4 regions of the Promicromonospora sp. Populi genome follow, and region 1 is predicted to be linked to each of the others. Evidence: riboswitches for the same ligand, from Rfam matches in the RefSeq annotation. Region 1 holds a riboswitch; each other region holds the start of a gene.

Region 1 (5,540 bases):
GCGATCGCCGCGCTCAGGAGGGTCTCGGGAATGTTGTACCTGATGGTCACGCCGGAGGCGGAGAAACCCAGCATGGCGACGAAGTGCATCACCCAGATGCCGGTGCCGCCGAGGGCGATGGCGCCGAACACGAGCCACGCCGCACGCGTGCCGCCCGAAGCTGCTCGGGCACGAGACGTGCACGCGAGGCCCGTCGCTGCGCCGGTACACGAGATGGCGTACGCCAGCAGAGGCGTCACGATCCCGAATGTGAAGTGGTCGATCACTGGCATGGTGTTGAACAGCCCCTCAGAATGGTTCCCTCTGTTGCGGAAACGTTACAGAGTCCCTGTACCTCGGACAATAGGCAGAACTCCCCGTTCAAGGGATATTGCGGACGTGATCGTGCTGGTCAGAGACTTTCCACGATGTAGTCCACGCAGGCGGTGAGTGCCGCGACGTCGTCCGGCTCGACCGCGGGGAACATGCCGACCCTCAGCTGGTTGCGCCCGAGCTTCCGGTACGCGAACACGTCCTGGATGCCGTTGGCGCTCAGTTCGGAGAGTACTAGTCCGACGTCGATCTCGTCGGTCAGGTCGATGGTGCCGACCACCGTGGAGCGCTCTTCCGGGCGCGCGACGAACGGCGTCGCCCACGGACGGGACTCGGCCCAGGAGTAGAGGATCTGGGCCGATGTCGCGCAGCGCTTGGTCGACCAGTCGAGGCCGCCCTGGGCGATCAGCCACTCCACCTGGTCGGCCAGGAGCAGCAGCGTGGCGACGGCGGGTGTGTTGAGGGTCTGGTCCAGGCGGGAGTTCTCGAGCGCCGTCGTCAGCGACAGGAACTCCGGCACCCAGCGCCCGGAGCTCTCGATCCGGGCGGCGCGCTCCACCGCGGCGGGGGAGAGGACGGCGAGCCAGAGGCCCCCGTCGGCCGCGAACGCCTTCTGCGGGGCGAAGTAGTAGGCGTCGGTCTGGCTCAGGTCGACGGGCAGCGCGCCGGCGCCGGACGTCGCATCGGTGAGCACGAGGGCGCCGTCGGGCCCCGCGGGGCGTAGCACGGGGGCCATGGCCCCCGTGGAGGTCTCGTTGTGCGGGGTGGCGTAGGTGTCGACGTCGGCGGACGCCTGGAGGTAGGCCACCGTGCCCGGCTCCGCCGAGATCACCTGGGACGGCTCGAGGAACGGGGCGCGTGAGGTCGCCGTCGCGAACTTGCCGCTGAACTCGCCGAACGACGCGTGCTGCGCCCTGCGCTCGACGAGGCACAGCGTGGCGACGTCCCAGAAGGCGGTGGAGCCGCCGTTGCCGAGCGCCACCTCGTACCCGTCGGGCGCGCCGAGCAGCTCCGTGACACCCTCGCGAATGCGGCGCACCAGGTCTTTCACCGGGGCGCGCCGGTGCGAGGTGCCGAGCACAGCGGCGTTCGACACGAGATGATCGAGCTGTGCCGGGCGCACCTTGGAGGGGCCGGAGCCGAAACGTCCGTCGGCTGGCAGCAGATGTGTCGGGAGTGTCAGTGGCACAGAACTAGACTAGAACCTGGGCCGACGCCCGGGCCGCACGAGTCCAGGGCGACTGGGCGGCTGCGCGCATGACGGGAGCTGACGTGACGGATCTGATCGACACCACCGAGATGTACCTCAAGACGATCTACGAGCTCGACGAGGAGGGCATCACCCCCCTGCGCGCGCGCATCGCGGAACGCCTCGGGCACTCCGGGCCGACGGTGTCGCAGACTGTCGCGCGCATGGAGCGCGACGGCCTGGTGATCGTGACCGGCGACCGCCACCTCGAGCTCACCGAGCTGGGCCACGACAAGGCGATGCGCGTGATGCGCAAGCACCGCCTCGCGGAGCGGCTGCTGACCGACGTCATCAAGCTGGACTGGGAGCACGTGCACGTCGAGGCGTGTCGCTGGGAGCACGTGATGAGCGACCTCGTGGAGAAGCGGCTCGTGGGCCTGCTCGACCACCCGCACCACGACCCGTACGGCAACCCGATCCCCGGGCTGTCCGAGCTTGGCGAGGCCTATACCGACGTGCCGTTCCTGACGGGCGTGATCTCCCTGCCGGCGGCGTTCGAGGCCGCGGCGAAGAAGGGCGTCAAGGGCGAGCCGCTCGCGGCGTCGCTCACCCGCATCGCGGAGCCGCTGCAGACCGACGTCGAGCTCCTCTCGCGGCTGTCCGACGCCGGACTGGTGCCGGGTTCCCGCATCACCGCCGAGCACCACGACGGCCTCTTCACGGTGACTGTGGACGGCTCCGGTACGGCGCTCGAGCTCAGCGAGGACCTGGCCCGCCACCTGTTTGTGGCGACGGCCTGAGTCTGAGGGTCCGTTCTGACGGGCTGAGCGGGGCTATCGCGCGCCCGTTTTGTCGGAAAGAGGTCACCCTGTTTTCGACACGCTATGGCATTCGTTGCCGGAACGTGACATCGGCCAAGAGGTCCGGTACGTTCAGAGCGCTCCCGCGGAGTTTTTCGTAGGAGTCCTCGGACGGACGCCGAACTCTGTCACCGGCTCGAGGCCCCAAGACGACCGCATGACAGAGGCGGGGGACCCACCAATGGGCGCCAGGGTGCGTCCTCGGGGTGAAGCCGGGTTTTCCTTCGGGAGATCTCGGCCGGGTGATTTCTCCCACCCGAACCCGACAGCTGACCTCGAAGGCGTTCAAGGAGAGGTACTACGTGACTGCACGTACCACCCGCGCACGCCATAGGGCTGCGCGCCGACCCGTGACTCCGCTCACCGAGTTCGCCCAGAACGCCGCAGTCGGTCGCCGTACCGCTGTTGCCGCTGCTGGTGGAGCGCTTCTCGTCTCGACCTTCGGCGGCGCGATGGCCGCACAGGCTGCGCCGGTCGAGGCCAGCCAGGCCAAGATGAACTCGGTCGACCTGAACGCGCTGACGTCGCAGGCTCGCGAATCGCTCACCAACGCTCCTGTTGTGACCGTCGCACCCGACGCCGAGCTCAACGTCGAGAAGGCCGCGGTCTCCGTGGTCTCCGCCGACGAGAACGAGGACTACCAGGCCGAGCTGGCCGCCGAGGAGGCTGCTGAGGCAGCCGAGGCCGCTGCCGCGGAGGCTGCTGAAGCAGCCGAGGCCGCCGCCTCGTCCGTAGACGTCCCCGCGTCGGCGATCGGCAACTCCGTGATCTCCATCGCGAGCCGCTACATCGGCGTTCCCTACGTCTCCGGTGGCGCCAGCCCGAGCGGCATGGACTGCTCGGGCTTCACCCAGTACGTCTTTGCTCAGCTCGGCATCGATCTGCCGCACTCGTCGTCGGCGCAGTCTGGCTACGGCACGCAGGTGTCGGCCTCTGAGGCCCAGCCGGGCGACCTGATGTGGACCCCGGGGCACGTCTCGATCTACGCCGGTGGCAACACCATGATCGACGCGTCCAAGCCGGGCACCGTGGTCGACTTCCGCACCATCTGGCAGTCGAACCCCACCTTCATTCGTCTGGGCTGATCGCAGCCGCGCAGTACCGCAAGACAGAGCGCCTGTCCCGTCCCGACAGGCTCGACCCACGGTGGTCGAGCCTGTCGAGACCGGGCAGGCGTTTTGCTTTGCCATTTTCTGCAGTCTTTTTGCTACCGGTAACCCACAACCAGTGCGTCGCCGGTAGCGTTGGCGTGCAAAGATGCTTGAGCGAAGAAAGGGCTGGCAATGACGCGATCCGAGGTCGTACTGGTCGGGGTGGACGGGTCGGCCGCGAGCCTGAACGCGCTGGACTGGGCCACCGCTTACGCGCATCGTGTGGGCTGGGCGCTGCACATCGTGTGCAGCTACTCCTTGCCGTCGTTCACGGCGGCGTCGCTCGACGGCGGGTACGCCGCACTCGATGACACCACCATCCAGGAGGGCGCCAAGGCGGTCCTCGCCGAGGCCGAGGCTCGGGTGGCCGACAGCGGCGTGCGCGCCACCACCGAGGTCGCCACCGGAGACGCGGCGGGTGTGCTCGTGGAGATGTCCGCCGACTACGGGCTGGCCGTCGTCGGCACGCGCGGCCGGGGTGGGTTCGCGGAGCGGCTGCTCGGTACTGTCTCATCCGCACTGCCCGCGCACGCGAAGATCCCCGTCGTGGTGGTGCCGCTGCGCGCGGAGGCGAACCGCGGCGTCTCGTGGACCGTGCCGGGCGCCGGATCCGGCGCCCCGCCGGCACCCGCCGCTGACGTGTCAGGCACGGCGGCGTCCGGCACGGCTCCCGGGGCGGGCGAGACCCGGGAGGTGCGCCGGATCGTCGTCGGTGTGGACGGGTCCCCGCAGGCCGAGCGGGCCCTGCAGCAGGCAATCTTCCAGGCCAACGCGTGGGGTGCGGAGCTGACCGCCGTCACCGGGGTGCCCGTGGGCAACTCGGGGATGCTGGCGTGGCTGCCGTCGACCATCGACCGCGAGCAGGTGCTTGCCGACATCGGGGCCGGCATGGACGTCCTGATCGACCGGTACGAGGCGGAGAACCCTGGGCTGCGGATCCGGCGGATCGTGCTCGACGGGACCGGCGCCGAGCTGCTCACGGAGTTCTCCACGGCGTCGGACCTCGTGGTGGTGGGCTCACGTGGCCGCGGCGGGTTCCGCGGGCTGCTGCTGGGTTCCACGAGCCAGGCGGTGCTGCACCACTCGGCGTGCCCGGTCCTGGTGGTCAACAAGCACTGCCAGGACTAGCCCGTTTGTTGTGGGCTGGATCATTGCGACTATCTGTCCGGTTCAGGCGCAGCGATCCCGCCCACAACAGTGGGGTGGCTAGTCGGTGGCGGCTTCGGCCGCGGCTAGGAGGACGCAGGTTGCCACGCCGTCCATCGCCGTGCGGACCTCGTCCAGCGGCGGCATCGACGGCGCGAGGCGCACGTTCTTGTTCTCCGGGTCCTTGCCGTACGGGTAGGTGGCGCCCGCCGGCGTGAGGGCGATCCCGGCCTCCTTGGCCAGCTGCACCACCCGGGACGCCGTGCCGGGAGCGACATCGAGCGACACGAAGTAGCCACCCTTCGGCTCGGTCCAGGAGGCGACGCCGTACCTGCCCAGGCGTTCGGCCAGGATCTGCACCACCGCCTGGAACTTGGGCGCCAGGATCTCGCGGTGCTTGCGCATGTGCTCGCGCACCCCGTCGGCCGAGCCGAAGAACATCGAGTGCCGCAGGTGGTTGATCTTGTCCGGGCCGATGGATGCGGCCGACAGGTGCTTCTTGTACCAGGCGATGTTGGCTGCCGAGCTACCCAGGAACGCCACGCCCGAGCCCGCGAACGTGACCTTGGACGTGGACGCGAACAGGATCACCCGGTCCGGGTGGCCGGCCTCCGCGGCCAGGGCGACGGCGTTGGGGCTGGTCACCTCGTCGTCGGTCAGGTGGTGCACCGCGTACGCGTTGTCCCACAGGATCCGGAAGTCCGGCGCGGCGGTGGGCATCGAGACCAGCGCGCGGGCGACGTCCTCGGTGATGACCGCGCCGTCCGGGTTCGAGTAGGTGGGGACCACCCACATGCCCTTGATGGTGGGGTCCGCCGCGACGAGTGCGGCCACGGCCTCGGCGTCCGGCCCGTCCGGCGTCATCGGGACCGGGACCATCTC
Region 2 (5,540 bases), 2.2 Mb from region 1:
GTCACGGTGTGACATCATGCAGCCACAAACTCGGACGGGGGTGAAATGCCAGCTCGAAGGCTCGTCGCGATGATGATTGTGGGTGTTGTTCTGCTGGCGGGGTGCGCAGTCGACGTCGAGGCAATTCCTGGCACCTACAGCGAGGCCGACGGGGATGCCGAGATCCGTCTCGACGAGGACCGCACGTTCGTAGCGACCGCGGTTCCCGGGAGTGCCGTCGACGCCGATCTCAGCGATGAGGCCTTGGATTTCTCGGGCAGGTGGGAGTGGGTAGACAGCTCGACCTCCCGTGAACACGTCTACCTGATGGTCGATGACGGCGGGCCCAGCGACCTCAGAGGGGTCCAGCTCTATGTCGAGGGTGCTGACACGGTGGCGTTCATCGAGAGCCCGGGCAGCCCTCCGTCCCTCGTCCTGGAGCGGTGACGAGCACGTCCCCCATCCAGGTCAGCCGGCGGCGAGCACCTCTGCGACCGTCGTGACCTCGATCAGCGGTGCGTAGAGCCGCATTACCTCCAGGGCGCGCTCGTGGTTCTCAGCCGTCGAGCCCGCGCAGGCGTCCGCGACGACCAGGACCCGGCGGCCCGCATCGGCGGCGGCGAGCGCCGTCGAGAGCACGCAGCAGTCGGTGGCGACGCCCACCAGCACCAGCTCGCCGGCCCCGCGCGTGGCGGCGTCGAGCTCCGGCCCCCACTTGCCGAACGTGGCGCGGGAGACGACGGGCGCCCCGGCGGTCACGGCGTCGGCCAGGCCGGCGATGTCGTAGATCGGGTCGTCCTCGGGCACGAGCGCGAACGGCCACTCGTCGAAGTAGGTGCGCCAGGCGCCGTCGGGCACCTTGGGGGCGACGTACCTGGTGAGGACCGTGCGGCCCGCGAATGCGGGGAGCAGACGGCGGGTGCCCGCGAGCGCGCTCGGGTAGGCGGGGGCGGCCCAGGGGCTGGACGGGCGCGCGAAGACGTCCTGCATGTCGATCACGACCAGGGCGGCATCGTGCCCGACGGCGCCTGCTCCGCCGTCGACCGGCGTTCCGCCGTCCGTCATCGCTCCTCCTGGCGGCGCACCGCGCCGGCGCTCAGCAGGAGCGTGCCGGCGAACCCGAGGACCAGGGCGACGAGCACGCCGAGGTTGGCGCCCGCCCAGGCGCCGTCGGACCCACCGAGCGGGCCGAGCAGGTAGCCCTGCCAGCCGAGCCACGGCGCGTAGGTGTTGGTGACCAGACCCCAGCCGATCGCGGTGCCGCCCAGGACCAGGAGCACGGCGACCCAGTTCACGGACCCGTACCGGCCGGAGGCGGAGTACAGGTCGGCGTCGGTGTAGTCGCGGCGGCGCAGCAGGATGTCGGCGAGCAGCACGCCGCACCACGCGGCGACCGGCACGCCGAGCGTTATGAGGAAGCCCTGGAACGGGCCGATGAACGAGTCGGCGACGAACACCACGTAGATCGCGCCGACGATCATCAGCGCGCCGTCGATCGCTGCCGCCACCCAGCGAGGCGCGGGCAGCCCCAGGGACAGCAGCGCGAGCCCGGAGGAGTAGATGTCGAGCGCCGCGCCGCCGATCAGCCCGGCCAGGGCCACGATGGCGAACGGGATCAGGAACCACGTGGGCAGGATCGTGGACAGGGCGCCGATCGGGTCGGCGCCGATCGCCTCGTTGAGCGCCGGGTCGGAGCCTGCGAGCAGCAGGCCGAACACCAGCAGCACCACGGGGGCGAGCGAGGCGCCCAGGGTGGTCCAGCCGACGATCCTCGGGCCGGAGGCGGAGCGCGGCAGGTAGCGCGAGTAGTCGGCCGCCATGTTGACCCAGCCCAGGCCGAACCCGGTCATCATGAACACGAGCCCGCCGATCACCTGCGGCCCGCCCCCGGCCGGGAGCGCGGAGACCGCCGCCCAGTCGACGTGGCCGGCGACCAGGAAGATGTAGACCACGGTGAGCACGGCCGTCAGCACCGTGATGACCACCTGCAGCCGCATCACCAGGTCGAACCCGAAGATGCCGGCGACCACCACGATGCCCGCCACGACGACGAGGGCCACGACCTGCGTGATCGTGCCGCCGCCCCAGCCCAGCGTGCTAAGCACTGTCGACGTCGCGAGCGTGGCCAGCGCCACCAGCACCGTCTCCCAGCCCACGGTGAGGATCCAGGACAGCAAGGCGGGCAGCTTGTTGCCCCGCACGCCGAACGCGGCCCGCGACAGCACCATGGTCGGTGCCGACCCGCGCTTGCCGGCCAGCGAGATGAACCCGCAGAACAGGAACGACACCACTATGCCGACCACGCCGATCACGGTTGCCTGCCAGAACGACACGCCGAACCCGAGCAGGTAGGAGCCGTAGCCCAGCCCGAGCACCGACACGTTGGCCCCGAACCAGGGCCAGAAGAGGTTGCGCGGCGACCCGCGCCGTTCCGTCTCGTCGATGGTGTTCAGGGCGTTGGTCTCGACGCTACCGGGGGCGCTCATGGTGGAGATCCTGCCACTGGCGCAGGCCCGACGGCGAGAGGTGTTGCGCAGACCACTGTTGAACCCAGGTCAGCTCGGGTCGGGACGCCGAAGGGCCCGCACCGTGTGGTGCGGGCCCTTCGGGGTGTGCGGTTCCGTTCCGGCTCAGCCGACGCGGAGGAAGACCGGGCTGGACTGCCAGATCGACGAGTAACGCACGGTCTCGCCGGGGACCGGAGCCTCGATCTGCATGCCGTCGCCCGCGTAGATGGCGACGTGGCCGGGGCTCCAGATCAGGTCGCCCGGCTGGGCCTCGGCCGCGGAGACCTGGGTGCCGACGTCGCGCTGCGCCGAGGAGGAGTGCGGCAGGCTGACGCCGACCTGGGCGTAGACGTAGGACGTGAAGCCGGAGCAGTCGAACCCGGCAGGGGTGGAGCCGCCCCAGACGTACGGGACGCCGAGGTACTGCATGGCGATGTCGACGATCGCCGAGTTGGACGCGGCCGGGGCCACGGCGGCGGCTTCCTCAGCCACGGCTTCCTCAGCCACGACGGGCTCAGGCTCCGGCTCCGGCTCCGGCTCGGGCGCCGGCGTCACCTTGATGGTGCCGGTCTCCAGCTCGAACTCGCTGTCGGCGGCCACCTTCACGGCAGGCGCGGTGTCGACCTTCGCGGTGGTCAGCTCGGCGGGCACCGTGGTGTTCGCCTCCCGGGCGGCCGCCTGCACGGCGTCCTTGACGGCCTTGAGCTCTGCGGTGTTCGTGCTGGGGTCCTCAGCCGGCGCGGCGGTCGCGGGGACGCCGAGCAGCGAGACGACAAGGCCCGAACCGGCCGCGACGAGCGCGCCACGGCGGGCTGCGCTGGACAGACCACGGCTGGCAGCGCGAGAGATGGGGGTCAGGGGGGTGATAGCTCTGCGGGCAGCACGATGGCGCCCAGGCGTGCGTGTAGTCACGTTCTGTCTCTCCCGGCGCCTACGAGGTGAGCTGTCGGATTCGGATCGGAGACTGACCCGGCCGCGGTACTGCTCGTTGTGCGGCTTCACCCCAAGGGCACCCGATGGTGCCCGCAAACGGTGGTTCCCCCGTCCCTGTCGTCTGGCTGTTGCAGATCTCGCGGCGGTGACAGGGCTCGGCGTCCGCCTCGAGAGCTCACGGAATTGCCGTGAGCGGGATCGAACGTAACCCCCGACCGTCCGATAGTCACAATCGGATTACGCCTATCCGGCCTGCTGGCGTACCTATTGACGGCAAATCGGACATGGGATAGGTCACAGTGCGCGGGTCCCCGCCCTGGTCAGGGCGGTGCCCGCGCACCGGAGACCGAATTGTCGGGTGAGACCTACTCCGGCAGCACGTTGTGGTTGCCCGCGAACAGGTTCTCGGGGTCGTACCGACGCTTGATCCCCGCCAGCCGGTGGTACGTCTTGGCGGGGTAGACCGCTGCGACGTCATCCTCGGTGGCCGTCGAGAGGAAGTTCGCGTAGGCGCCGCTGAGCTGGGGGGCGAGCCGCCCCCAGATCGCGTCCAGGCCCGGACGAGCCGCCTCGACGACCGGCTGCGGACCACCGGTGAGGGTCACGACCATCAGCTCCGCTCTGCGGTGCGGATAGGCGGTCGCATCGTCCGGGACCTTGGACACCGCACCACCCACCCCGCGGACGGCGATCAGCGGCGACCCCGGCGACGTCCCGACCTCGGCGAGGATCCGCAGGGTCTCGGGCACCGACTCCCGCTCGACGAACCCGTTCCGGGCGACAAGCTGGATGCCGGGCGGCGGCGTCGCGCCCTCTTCGAGGATGTCCGCGTACGGCGTCAGCGCGACGTCGTCGTCCAGGACCGTCCCGAGCCGGCGGATCGGGTCCAGCGCCCGGTCCGCGAGCTCTGCGTCGTCGCCGTCGAAGGCGACGTGGATCTCGACCGGAGCCTCGGGGCCGCCGGCGAACGGGTTGGCGAGGCTCGCGATGGACGTGAGCTCCTCCGGGGCGGTACGGAGGTAGTCCGCCCAGCCCTGGAGCACGGCACCGGCCTCCGCCGCCGGGAAGGTGACCTTGCCGAAGAAGACGTCGGTCGTCGGGTGCGCCGCGAACTCGAAGGCGGTCACGACACCGAAGTTGCCGCCGCCACCGCGGATCGCCCAGAACAGGTCCGGGTTCTGCTCGGCGCTCGCGGTCACGACCTCGCCGTCGGCGATGACCACCTCAGCGGCGACCAAGTTGTCCAGGGCCAGGCCGTACTTCCGTACCTTCCAGCCGATTCCGCCGCTCAGCGTCAGCCCGCCGACGCCGACGCTCCGGGTGTCGCCCGAGGAGATCGCCAGGCCGTGCGCGGCCAGTGCCGTCGCGACCTGGCCCCAGGTGGCGCCGCCGCCGATCCGCACGAGGTGACGTTCGTCGTCGACGACCTCGATGTCCGCGAGCTCGCTCAGGTCGATCACGACGCCGCCGTGATTGGTGCCGAAGCCCGGAAAGCTGTGGCCGCCGCCGCGCACTGACAGGGCGAGCCCCGAGCCGCCGGCGAATCCGACAGCCGCCCGCACGTCCTCGACCGTCTTGGGCCGCAGGACATACGCCGGGCTACCCGTAGTCAGCACCGAGCGACTGGCCGACTCGTACTCGGCTCCGCCGGGCTCGATGATGTCGCCGCCGAAGCCGCGGCGAAGAGTTTCGAGCGCTGAGTTCATGACGTTCCTTCCAGAGGGGGTTCCACAGGGGGTGACCTTGCGTGTTGCACCGAACGACCACAAGACTCCGCGGACCCGATGCGTGTGACAGGCGGCCATGTGACCTGGGCCATATCGGGCGGCTGAAGCGCCGGTGTCACAAGATGGCGCTGCCCGGCGTCCTGTGGTGAGACTGTCCAGACGAACAGGAGCCACCCATGGCAGGCACGTCCCAGGCCGCACCCGACCCCGCCACCGAGGCGTTCGTCGCCCACCGCAACCTGCTGTTCACGATCGCCTACGAGATGCTGGGCTCCGCCGCCGACGCCGAGGACGTTCTGCAGGAGACGTGGCTGCGGTGGGCGGGCGTCGACCTCGATTCGGTGCGGGAGCCCCGGGCGTACCTGATCCGGATCACCACCCGGCAGGCGCTGAC
Region 3 (5,540 bases), 640 kb from region 1:
GCCGGACGAGCAGCTGCCCGTCGAGCTGCCCTACCTGGCGGGCGACCAGCTGGTCCCCGGCGACGTCTCGCCCCTGGCCGGGGCTCGGGACTGGGTGGCCACTACGTGCCCGCGGTGCGGCGGCCCGGCCGAGCGCGACACGGACACGATGGACACGTTCGTGGACTCGTCCTGGTACTTCCTGCGCTACCTGTCGCCCGGGTACGACGCCGGGCCGTTCCGCCCCGAGGACGCCGCCCGGTGGATGCCCGCCGCTCTGTACGTCGGCGGAGTGGAACACGCGACCATGCACCTGCTGTACGCGCGGTTCATCACCAAGGTGCTCTACGACATGGGCCTGGTGCCCTCACCCGAGCCGTACGCCCGACTGCTGAACCAGGGCCAGGTGATCAACCACGGCAAGTCGATGAGCAAGTCCCTGGGCAACGGCGTGGACCTGGCGGCCGAGCTGGACCGCTACGGGGTCGACGCCGTCCGGCTGGCGATCCTGTTCTCGGGTCCGCCGGAGGACGACGTCGACTGGGCGGACGTCTCGCCCGAGGCGATGCAGAAGTTCCTGGGCCGTGTGCTGCGGCTGGCGCCGCCCGCCGGGCGGAGCGTGCCGAGCCCGGAATCCCTGCGCCGGGCGGTACACCGCACCGTGCACGACGTCGACGCTCTGGTCGACGCCGGCCGGTTCAACGTCGCGATCGCGCGGCTGATGGAGCTGGTAGGCGAGGTGCGGCGGGCGTCGTCGGGCAGCGGGAACGGCGAAACGTATCGCGAGGCCATCGAGGCCGTAGCGGTGCTGCTGAGCCTGTTCGCCCCGCACACCGCCCAGGACCTGTGGGAGCGGCTGGGGCGGACGACACCGGTCGCGGCGCAGCCGTGGCCCGAGGTGGACCCGGCGCTCCTGGTGACGACCGAGGTCGAGGCGGTGGTGCAGGTGGACGGCAAGGTGCGGGACCGGCTGCCGGTGCCCGCCGACGTCACTGCGGCGGACCTGGAGCGGGCCGCCCTGGCCCGCCCCGCCGTGACGCGCGCCGTGGGCGACCGGGAGGTGCGGCGGGTGGTGGTGCGGCCGCCGCACCTGGTCAACGTGGTGCTGGGTTAGGCGGCAGCGCCGTCGTCCCCGTCGAGCTTCGCGCGCAGGGCGCGGAGCTCGACGAGGATCTCGCCGTTCTGCGCGGCCAGGTGGTCGAGCCGCTCGTCCTTCTGCTCGTCGTCCTTGCGCTCCTCCTCGGAGATCTCCTCCATGCCGTTGACGATGACGGCAATGAACAGGTTCAGCACCGCGAAGCCGACCACCAGGATGTAGAGCACAAAGAAGATCCACGCGTACGGCTGAGTCCTCATGACCGCGCGGGCGATGTCGGGCCAGGCCTCGCCCGTCATGGCCTGGAAGAGCGTGAACAGGGAGGTCCCGAGGTGCCCGAAGTACTCGGGCGCGGCCTCACCGAACAGGCCGGTCGCGATGACCGCCGCCACGTAGATGACCAGGGCCAGCAGGGCGCCCACGGCGCCCATTCCCGGCACGGCGCGCAGCAGGCCGTCGACGACGCGGCGCAGCGACGGCACCACGGTGATCACCCGCAGCACCCGGAGCACACGCAGGGCACGCAGCGCGGACAGCGACCCGCTGGAGGGGATCAGTGCGACGCCCACGACGAGAAGGTCGAACACGCTCCACGGGTCGGTGAAGAACCGCCGGCCGTGGGCGAAGAACCGCAGGAGCAGCTCGAACACAAAGAAGCCGAGCATGATGTGGTCGATTACGTGGAGGACCTCCAGCGCTGGGCCGGTCACTATGGTCTCCGCACCCAGGATCAGGGCGTTCGCCAGGATCACGCCCAGCACGAGGTTGGTGAACCACTTGCGGTCGAGGAACGCGCGGACGCGCGCTCGCCCGGTCTGCAACCCGGTCTGCGGCTCGGCCAGCATGCCGGTCTCCTGGTCCATCGGATCTCCTTCACTCGCACGTGCCCGGAGCCCTGCTCCGGCCTTGCCCCGGTTACTGCCTCAGGCCTCTTGCCCGGGCGAACTGTAGCGCGGCGGTGCGGGAAGCCTGGGCTGGGTGCAATGTCCCGATTTGGGACCGATTCGGCGGGTCCGGTGGCAAGTGAGACGGATCAGTGCTGAGGTTAGAGCGCAAGGAAGTACGCCATACCACTCTGGAGGAAAATCACATGGGCTTCTGGGCCTTTCTCATCCTCGGACTGATCGCCGGCGTGATCGCACGCATCGTCATCCCGGGCAAGCAGCCGGGCGGATTCTGGGTCACGCTGCTCCTCGGTGTGCTCGGCGCCATGCTGGGCGGCTGGCTGGGTGGACTCATCTTCAACATCAGCTTCGACGAGTTCTGGTCCTGGTCGAGCTGGCTGTTCGCGGTGATCGGCGCGATCATCGTGATCCTGATCGTCCAGGCGATCTTCGGCCGGCGTAAGACCGCTTGATCGCGGCATCCCGCGGCCGCGCCGCCGCCGTCGTCGCTCTGACGATGGTGGTCGGCGCGGCCGCTGTCGCATGTACGGACGGTGGTGCGACGCCGCAGTCCACCCTCGGTCCGGTGCCCGACGACGTCGCCGCCCACCTCAGCGTCGAGGTGGGGCAGGGGCGTACGCAGTATGCCGACCGGGAGATCGTTCTCGAGGTGACCAACAGCTCCGACGAGACGATGACGCTCGTCTCCGGGGCCCTGGACGCCGACGGCTTCGGGCCGTCGCACCCCACCAGGGAAGGGCGGACAGCCGTCCTGCGTCCTGGCACTACCCGCGACGTCTACCTGGGGCTGGGCGAGGCGGAGTGTGCCGGCTTCCCGGCGGGACCGGACGAGCCGGTGCCGGACGCCGCGCCGTCCGCCACGATCACGCTGGCCCTGGGCGAGCACGACGAGCTGGGCCCGGTGAGCGACGTCGTCGTCGACGCCGGTGATTCCGGCGGGCACCTCGCTCGCAACCATGCGGTGGACTGCGCCCAGGCCGCCGTGGCGGCGGGCGCACGCCTCGAGGTTGATGCCGACGTCCCCGTCGAGGCGCGCGACGGCGAGCTGACCGCGCTGGTCAGCCTGCGGGTCGAGCCGGTGGCGGGTGGCCCGGAGGTCACGATCGACCGGCTGGGCGGGACCACGCTCATGGAGAACCCCGACCCGAGCGGCGGCGCCTCCGGCTGGGTCGGCGAAGACCTGGCCGGGCAGGACTCCGGCCGGATCATCCTTCCCGTCGTGCCCGCCCGTTGCGACGCTCACGCCGTGGGCGAGGACAAGCGCGGCACGTTCGTGCCCGTCTACGCGAGCGTCGACGGCGAGCCGCAGCACGTGATCTACGTGCCGATGCCCGACGCCGCGCGCGCCGACCTGTTCGCCTTCATCGCGGACACCTGCGACTGGCCTCAGTAGCCGCCATCGAGGCGGGTACGCGAGAGGCGCCGCCTCCGGCGTCGGGCACAAACCCGATGCGGAGGCGGCGCCTCGCGATGCGGAACTACTGCTGCGCGCGACTCAGGTGACGCGGACGAACGTCGGGCTGTTCTGCCACATCTCGGTGTAGCGCACCGGCATGCCGGCGGCCCACGCTTCGATGATCATGCCGTCGCCCGCGTAGATGGCCACGTGGCCGGGGGTCCAGACGATGTCGCCGGGCTCCGGGTAGGTGACCTGGTAGCCGACGCCGAGCAGCGCACCGGACGAGTGCGGGAGCGAGTAGCCCAGCTGCGAGTACACGTACTGGACCAGGCCCGAGCAGTCGAAGCCTGCGGACGGCGACGCGCCGCCCCACACGTACGTGATGCCGAGGTAGTTCAAGGCGATGTTGACAGCCTGCTGGCCGACGGGGACCGGGTCCGGTGCGTCGACCGAGACGACGGCGGGAGCGGTGCTCTCCTCGCCCTCACCCTCGCCCGCGGCACCCGAGCCCGAGGAGGTACCCAGAACTTCCATCTCGATCGGCATCTTCGCGTTGATCGGGACTGTCACGGTGCGGGAGTTGACGACGGCCTGCTTGGCCACCGCGGTGAGCGATTGGAGGTCAGCCGTGTTGAGCTTGGCCGTCTTGACGTCGGTCTTGAGGTCCATCGCAGGGGCCGCGTGGGCCGTCGTCGCGATGGTCGAGATCAGGACGCCGCCTGCGGCTGCAGCGAGGGCGCCGCGGCGGGCAACGTTGCCGGCGTTCTCGGTGGCGGTACGAGCGAGGATAGTCAGCGGTGTCATGGCCGGACGGCTGTCACGATGCCGTCCGCGGAGGGAGTTCGTCACCTAAATGTCTCCTGTACCGCCTGCGAGGTCAGCTGTCGGGTTCGGGTAGGAGTACAACACCCGGCCGCACGGCTACTGGGGGGTACCGTCCGGCTTCACCCCGAGGACGACGATCCTGCTGTCGCCCGGAAGTGGGTCCCCCGCTCCTGTCTCGAACGTCTGGTCGTGAACCGGTGACAGGATTCGGCGTCCGGCTCGCGGCTCCACCGATGTGGTGGGGCAGAAGTCAAAGTACACACGTTCCCGGAAAAAGTCACGATCAGATTACGCATTACGGTCTGACCCAACGAAGGTGGAGATTTGCGTCCTTCCGGGCTTCAGGGGTTATGACCGACATCACACTTCCGCTATCGTCCGGCGGCATGGCCGATAGTGAGTACCGCATCTCCGCCTGGTGGGTGCTTCCCATAAGCGCTGTCGCGTGGTGGATCTGCGGATTTCTGCCCTGGCTGATGCAGCTGTCGTACGAGTTCACGGGCTTTGCGGAGGGCGCGATTGCGGGGGTCGCCGGCTTCCTACCGGTCCCGCTCACCGCCGACGGCGCCATGGTCGGCCTGGTCACGATGGCCCTGTTCGGCGGCGTCCTCGCCGGCGCCACCTCGCGCCTGCCCGCCTCGGCCGGCGCCGGGGCGGCTGCGGCGATCGCGGGGACCCTGCTCGGCTTGACTGCCGCGGTCGGTGGCTCCTGGTGGCTTGTTGTCCGCGGGGGCGTGCCCGACGATTCGGTACCGCTCGGGATGCTCGTCGCCACCGGTGCGGCGGGGATCGTCGGGCTGGGCGCCGGCCTGCTGACGGGCCTCGGGCCTGCCGCCCTGCGCGGCCCCGCGCTCGCCCTCCCGGTGGTGCTCCTCGACAGCTGGTTGTGGGGCCTCGTCCCCGGCCATGCGGTGGCTCCGGTCGGCACGTGGTGGATCCTCGCGGTCGCGCTCGGCATCGCGTTCGGCCTCGCCGTGGACAGCAAGCCCATCGAGCTGCTGGGCTGGCTGCCCACGGCGGGCATCGTCTGGGTGCTGCAGGCGGCCGGTCCGGCGCTCGTAGCCGTGCAGGAGGGCATCCGGCCGGGTTCGCCATTCGTTGACGACGCGCTGACCGCGGCCCGTATCGCCTGGGACGAGATCGCCCCGGCGGCCGTCGTGTCCGAGGGGCACCAGCTCGGCGCCTGGGTGGTCGCCCTGTTGCTCGGGGCGGCGATTGCGGCGCTCCGGCTCTCCCGCGAGGCGGAGGCCGAGGGCGAGCTCGCCGAGGCCTGGGCCTGACCTGGCCCGACACTCCGTGCCGCCAGCGATTGCGATTGTGTAAATTTCACCCACAT
Region 4 (5,540 bases), 690 kb from region 1:
CTGGACCAGACGGTCGTGTCCGGCGTGGGCAACATCTACGCCGACGAGGCGCTGTGGCGCGCGCAGGTGCACTGGGCCCGGCCGACCGACAAGCTCAAGGTCGCGGACGTGCGCCGGGTGCTGGACTCGGCGGCCGAGGTCATGCGCGAGGCGCTCGCCCAGGGCGGCACCAGCTTCGACGACCTGTACGTCAACGTGAACGGGCAGTCGGGCTACTTCGACCGGTCGCTCGCGGTGTACGGCCGCGAGAACGAGGCCTGCCGCCGCTGCGGCGCGCTGATCCGCCGGGACCCGTTCATGAACCGCTCGTCATTCACCTGCCCGGTCTGCCAACCCCGCCCCAGGGGCCCCAGGGGTTAACTGCCCACAACCAAGCCTGTCAGCGCTTGACTACGTTGCGTAGCTCCTCGCCCTTGTGCCAGGACGTCAGCTGGGCGGCCAGGAAGCGGGCCGCGCCGCGGGGGCGTCCGCCCGCCACGTGGGGCGTGAGGATCAGGTTCGGGACGTCCCACAGCGGCGAGTCCGCGGGCAGCGGCTCGGTCTCCATGACGTCGAGCGCCGCGCCGGCAAGAGCGCCGGACCGCAGCGCGGCCACGAGCGCCTCCTCGTCGACGGTCGCTCCCCGCCCGACGTTGACGAAGCGGGCGGTCGGCGGCAGCAGGCTCAGCAGGCGGGCGTCGAGGATGTGCCGCGTGCTGGGCAGGCCGGGCAGCAACGAGACGAGCAGGTCGGTCTCGGCCAGCTGCGCGTCCAGCTCGTCGGCGCCCACCACCCGGTACCCGGAGCGTTCGCCCGCCCGGGAGGCGACGCCGGTGACCTGCGCGCCGAGCGCCGTCAGCAGCGGGGCCAGACGCAGGGCGATGGACCCGAAGCCCCAGATGGTCACGCGGGCGCCGTCGAGCGTGTACTCGCGGCCGGTGACGGGGTCGCCCTGCGCGAACGAGATCTCCTTGGCCCAGCGGTGCTCCCGCTGCGCGGCGAGGGAGACGTCGATCCGGCGCACCGAGGCCAGGATCAGGGCCAAGGCGTGCTCGGTGACGGTGTCGTCGTGCAGGGACTGGCCGGAGGAGATGACGACGTCGGGACCGAACCCGGCGCGCAGCGCGACGTCAGGCCCCGCGGAGAGGGTCTGCACCCAGCGGAGCCCGGTCAGGCGGCGGGCGGCGTCGGCGACGATCTTCGGCGGGCTGGCCCAGGTGACCAGCAGCTCGGCGTCGAGGTGCTCGTCGGGCACCGGCTCGTTCATGCGATAAGCGACCACCGTGTCGGTGCCGCCGGGCGCGAAGGAGGCTCCGCCGTCGGGCAGCAGGGCCGGGAAGTCGAGGTCGAACGGCACGTCCGGTACGAGGATCTTCACGCCGGGGACGTTACCGGACCAGGGTCGAGCGGCGAAGCAGAGCGTCCGGCCTGTTCTTGGGGAAGGGCAGGACAGACGCTCTGCTTCGCAGTACCGGGTGGGTCAGGTCAGCCCGTCACCCGGATGAACACCGGGTTGTCCTGCCACATGGTGCCGTACTGCACGGGGGTGCCCGCCTGCTGCGCCTCGACGACCTTGCCGTCGCCCGCGTAGAGGGCGACGTGGCCCGGCGTCCAGACGATGTCGCCCGGCTGGGCGTTCGCGGCGGAGACCTGGTAGCCGATGGTCGAGATCTGCGCGGAGCTGTGCGGGATGCTGATCCCGAGCTGCCCGTAGACGTAGCTGACCAGACCGGAGCAGTCGAAGCCCACGCTGGGGGACGAGCCGCCCCACACGTAGGGCACGCCCACGTACTCGAGAGCCAGGTTGACTGCCTGCTGGCCCAGGTCGGAGGACTCCGCGCTGCTGGAGACCGCGGCGGCCTCGGCTTCCGCTGAGGCCTCGGCCGCGGCCTCAGCGGCGGCTGCCGCCTCGGCTTCGGCCCGTGCCTCGGCTTCCGCCTCGGCCTTGGCGCGAGCCTCGGCCTCTGCCTTCGCCTTGGCTTCGGCGATGCCGGCCTCGGTCTCGGCGTACGGCGTCACGGTGACGCTTCCACGCTCGGCCCAGAAGTCGGCGTCCTGTGTGACCTTGACCTTGGTCACGAGGTTCTCGGCGAGGCCGGCGCGGGGCGCGGTGTCGACCGTGTTGCTGACCGGTGTGGCGTTGGCCAGTGCGGCCTGGGTGTGCGTCTCGGCGGGCGCGGAGGAAGCGGTCTGGGTGAAGACCGAGGCCAGCATGCCGGACGTGACGACCGCGATGGCGCCGGTACGGGCGGCATTCTCGGCGGCGGTCTGGGTGAGTGCGGTGAAGGGGGTGAGTGCGGGGCCTTCGGCGCGGTGCCGCCCCCGGTTGTTCGGGCGGGCGGTCTGGTCGTCCGCCCGGTTGTGGGTGCGGTCGGTGAGTACGGTCACCAGTGATCTCCTCGGACGCCTACGAAGTGAGCTGTCGGGTTCGGATGGGGAGTTCAGTTCACCCGGCCTCCAAAGGAGGCTTCACCCCGAGGACACTCGCGTGCCCGCTTACTTGGTTCCCCCGCCCCTGTCACGTTCTAGCTGCTCAGATCCGGTGACAGGGCTCGGCGTCCGGACCAGGACCCCGCCGTTGCTGGCGAGGTGTCATGACCGTACCCACCTTTCTCTCAAATGTCACGATTAGGTCACATAGCGTCCTGGGCAGGCACGTTCCTGGCAATGAGTGCCCCCGCTGAGTGCCCGTGCCACCATGGCGGACATGCCCGATTCCACTCGCTCCCGGTACGACGTCGTCATCGTGGGCGGCGGTCACAACGGCCTCACCGCAGCGGCGTACGCGGCCCAAGGCGGCCGATCCGTCCTCGTCCTGGAGCGTGCCGACCACGTCGGCGGCGCCGCCGTCTCGGCCCGCCCGTTCGCCGGCGTGGACGCGCGGCTGTCGCGCTACTCCTACCTCGTCTCGCTCCTGCCGCGGCAGGTGATCGACGAGCTCGGGCTGCCGATCCGCCTCGTGCGTCGCCGCTACTCCTCCTACACCCCCGTGGCCGACGGCGGCCTCCTCGTCGACACCCAGGACGCCGCCGCCACGCGCGCCTCGTTCCGGCGCCTGGCCGGCACTGGCACTGGCTCGGGCTCAGGCACTGGCTCAGGTACCGGCTCGGGGAGCGGATCCGACGCCGATTTCGAGGCCTGGGGGCGCTTCTACACGATGACCGCCGAGGTCGCCCGCCGCCTCGCGCCGACGCTCACCGAGCCGCTGCTCCCGCGTGCGGCCGTGCGGGACCTCGTGGTCGATGGCGTGGGGGAGGCCGCCTGGCGCGCCCTCTTCGAGGAGCCCCTCGGCGCGGTGCTGCGGCGCACTTTCGCCGACGACGTCGTACGCGGCGTGGCCGCCACCGACGGCCTGATCGGCACGTTCGCCGACGTCGACGAGCCGTCCCTGCGGCAGAACCGCTGCTTCCTCTACCACGTGATCGGCAACGGGACCGGCGACTGGGACGTGCCGGTGGGCGGCATGGGCGCCGTCTCGGGCGCCCTGCGCGACGCCGCGGTGGCCGCGGGCGCGACGATCGTCACCTCGGCGACCGTCACCGCTGTGGACCCGGGCGCCTCGGGGGGCCTGAGTGCTTCGGGTGCCCCGGGCGCGTCAGGTGCTTCGGATCCGGAGGTCGCCTGGACCGACGCCGACGGGCGCACCCGGGGTGTGCGCGCCGGACACGTGCTCGCGGCGTGCGCCCCGGCCGAGCTGGACCGGCTGCTGGCCGCCGGCGGGGGAGGCGCCGGCGCGGTTGCACCGGACGTCGCTGGTGCGGCCGCGGCGTCGTACCCCGAAGGCGCCCAGCTCAAGGTGAACATGCTGCTGAAGCGGCTGCCCCGGCTGCGTGACGACGTCGACCCCGTGGCCGCGTTCAGCGGGACGCTGCACGTCAACGAGTCCCTGACCCAGCTCCAGGACGCGTACGCGCAGGCGGCGGCCGGGCGCATCCCGGACCTGCCGCCGAGCGAGATCTACTGCCACACGCTGTCCGACCGGACGATCCTCGGTCCGGCGCTGGCCGGGACCGAGGCCCAGACCATCACGCTCTTCGGGCTGCACATGCCGGCCCGGTTGTTCCGCGCGGATCCTGACGGCGCCCGCGAGCGAGCCCTGGCGGCCACGCTCGCGTCCCTGAACTCCGTGCTGGCCGAGCCCATCGAGGACGTGCTCGCGCTCGACGCCGACGGCGCGCCCTGCCTGGAGGTGCGCACCCCCGTCGACCTGGAGGGCGACGTCGGGCTGCCTGGCGGGCACATCTTCCACCGCGACCTGACCTGGCCGTTCGCCGAGTCCGACGCCGACGCCGGCCGCTGGGGCGTCGAGACCGAGCACCCGCGGGTGCTGCTGGCGGGCGCGGGCGCCCGCCGCGGCGGGGGAGTGAGCGGCATCCCGGGCCGAGCGGCGGCGATGGCGGTGCTGGCCGGCTGACCGATCGGCTCGCATGGTCAAACTCAGGCCGGGAAGTTCTCCTGGGTAGCCGACCACGCGTATCCGGGGTTCGCGGCGAGGAGGTGCTCGTGATCTCCGCGGGCCACGACCCGCGCCGGAGCGCCGGCCGCCGGCGCCGCGTTGGCGCCGTCCCCCAGGAGCAGCACCTCGTCCGCGGCGGCCAGCGGCGTGAGGCGGTGCGTCGCCAGCAGCACGGCCCGACCGGTCTTGCGGGCATGCTCCGCCAGTGCACGCACCAGCGCGTCGGCGGTGTCGCCGTCCAGGTGCTCGGCTGGCTCGTCCACGAGCAGCACTCGCGCGGGGGACAGCAGCGCGCGGGCGATCAGCAGCCGACGGCGCTCGCCGCCCGAAACAGCGGCCGCGCCCGTGCCGACGACGGTGTCCAGCCCCTCGGGGAGCGCCGCGAGCCAAGCACCCAGCCCGACGGCGCCGAGCGCGGCCCGCGCCTCGTCCGGCGTGACGTTGCCGCGCACGACCCGCAGGTTCTCCAGCACTGTCGTGTCGAACACGTGCCCGTCCTCGGCAACGAACAGCGCACCGGTGCGGGCGGTCGGCAGTTCGTCACGTGGTCGGTAACCCGGGTTGCCGACCACGTGACCTTCTGCCGACCGCGCGGACACGGTTCCGGCGACGGGCGGGATCAGGCCGGCCGCCGTCATGAGCAGCGTCGTCTTCCCGACGCCGGACGGCCCGGCCAGCGCCACGACCCAACCCGGCCGCAGCGTGAGGGACACACCCTCGACGGCGGTGCGCGGCAGACCGCCGGCGTCGGGCCAGCCGGCGGCGACGTCGTCGAGCACGAGCAGCGCGTCGCCGTCGGCCCCGGACACACCAGACGCGCCGGACACACCAGACGCGCCGGACACACCAGACGCGCCGGACGCACCAGACGCGCCGGACGCGTCAGACCCTGCGGTCACTCGGCCGACGTCGGCGTCTGACAACTGCCCCGACCCGGGCTCCGCCGAAGTTTCCGCGGGCAGCAGCGCCAGCAACCGCCGCGCGGCCTCGCGCGAGCGGTGCAGCTGGACCGCGGCGGCGGGGAGCGCGGCGGTCGCCTCGAACACCGCGAGCGGCGTCAGCACGACCACCGACAGCGCCTCGGGCGACAACGAACCCGACAACG

The links. A riboswitch is a leader RNA that binds a small molecule or an ion and turns the genes downstream of it on or off. The one in region 1 is predicted to bind cyclic di-AMP.
Region 2: another riboswitch for cyclic di-AMP. It lies ahead of AB1046_RS00200 (C40 family peptidase); the one in region 1 lies ahead of AB1046_RS13945 (C40 family peptidase).
Region 3: another riboswitch for cyclic di-AMP. It lies ahead of AB1046_RS16880 (C40 family peptidase); the one in region 1 lies ahead of AB1046_RS13945 (C40 family peptidase).
Region 4: another riboswitch for cyclic di-AMP. It lies ahead of AB1046_RS10965 (C40 family peptidase); the one in region 1 lies ahead of AB1046_RS13945 (C40 family peptidase).

The regions. Positions count from the first base shown of each region.
Region 1 is NZ_CP163528.1:3,086,181-3,091,720, reverse strand. Features, by position in the region: gene AB1046_RS13960 (MHYT domain-containing protein) at 1-239, opposite strand, end outside; gene serC (phosphoserine transaminase) at 392-1,501, opposite strand; gene AB1046_RS13950 (iron dependent repressor, metal binding and dimerization domain protein) at 1,585-2,301, shown strand; cyclic di-AMP (ydaO/yuaA leader) riboswitch at 2,468-2,661, shown strand; gene AB1046_RS13945 (C40 family peptidase) at 2,712-3,446, shown strand; gene AB1046_RS13940 (universal stress protein) at 3,645-4,640, shown strand; gene AB1046_RS13935 (aminotransferase class I/II-fold pyridoxal phosphate-dependent enzyme) at 4,719-5,540, opposite strand, start outside.
Region 2 is NZ_CP163528.1:32,710-38,249, forward strand. Features, by position in the region: gene AB1046_RS00185 (hypothetical protein) at 70-426, shown strand; gene AB1046_RS00190 (cysteine hydrolase family protein) at 448-1,044, opposite strand; gene AB1046_RS00195 (cytosine permease) at 1,041-2,465, opposite strand; gene AB1046_RS00200 (C40 family peptidase) at 2,610-3,398, opposite strand; cyclic di-AMP (ydaO/yuaA leader) riboswitch at 3,401-3,590, opposite strand; gene AB1046_RS00205 (FAD-binding oxidoreductase) at 3,785-5,125, opposite strand; gene AB1046_RS00210 (RNA polymerase sigma-70 factor) at 5,323-5,540, shown strand, end outside.
Region 3 is NZ_CP163528.1:3,725,353-3,730,892, forward strand. Features, by position in the region: gene AB1046_RS16860 (class I tRNA ligase family protein) at 1-1,093, shown strand, start outside; gene AB1046_RS16865 (ion transporter) at 1,090-1,938, opposite strand; gene AB1046_RS16870 (GlsB/YeaQ/YmgE family stress response membrane protein) at 2,166-2,432, shown strand; gene AB1046_RS16875 (hypothetical protein) at 2,429-3,373, shown strand; gene AB1046_RS16880 (C40 family peptidase) at 3,476-4,183, opposite strand; cyclic di-AMP (ydaO/yuaA leader) riboswitch at 4,231-4,427, opposite strand; gene AB1046_RS16885 (hypothetical protein) at 4,591-5,484, shown strand.
Region 4 is NZ_CP163528.1:2,394,798-2,400,337, reverse strand. Features, by position in the region: gene mutM (bifunctional DNA-formamidopyrimidine glycosylase/DNA-(apurinic or apyrimidinic site) lyase) at 1-360, shown strand, start outside; gene AB1046_RS10970 (NAD(P)-dependent oxidoreductase) at 380-1,357, opposite strand; gene AB1046_RS10965 (C40 family peptidase) at 1,465-2,367, opposite strand; cyclic di-AMP (ydaO/yuaA leader) riboswitch at 2,374-2,537, opposite strand; gene AB1046_RS10960 (phytoene desaturase family protein) at 2,678-4,393, shown strand; gene cydC (thiol reductant ABC exporter subunit CydC) at 4,417-5,540, opposite strand, start outside.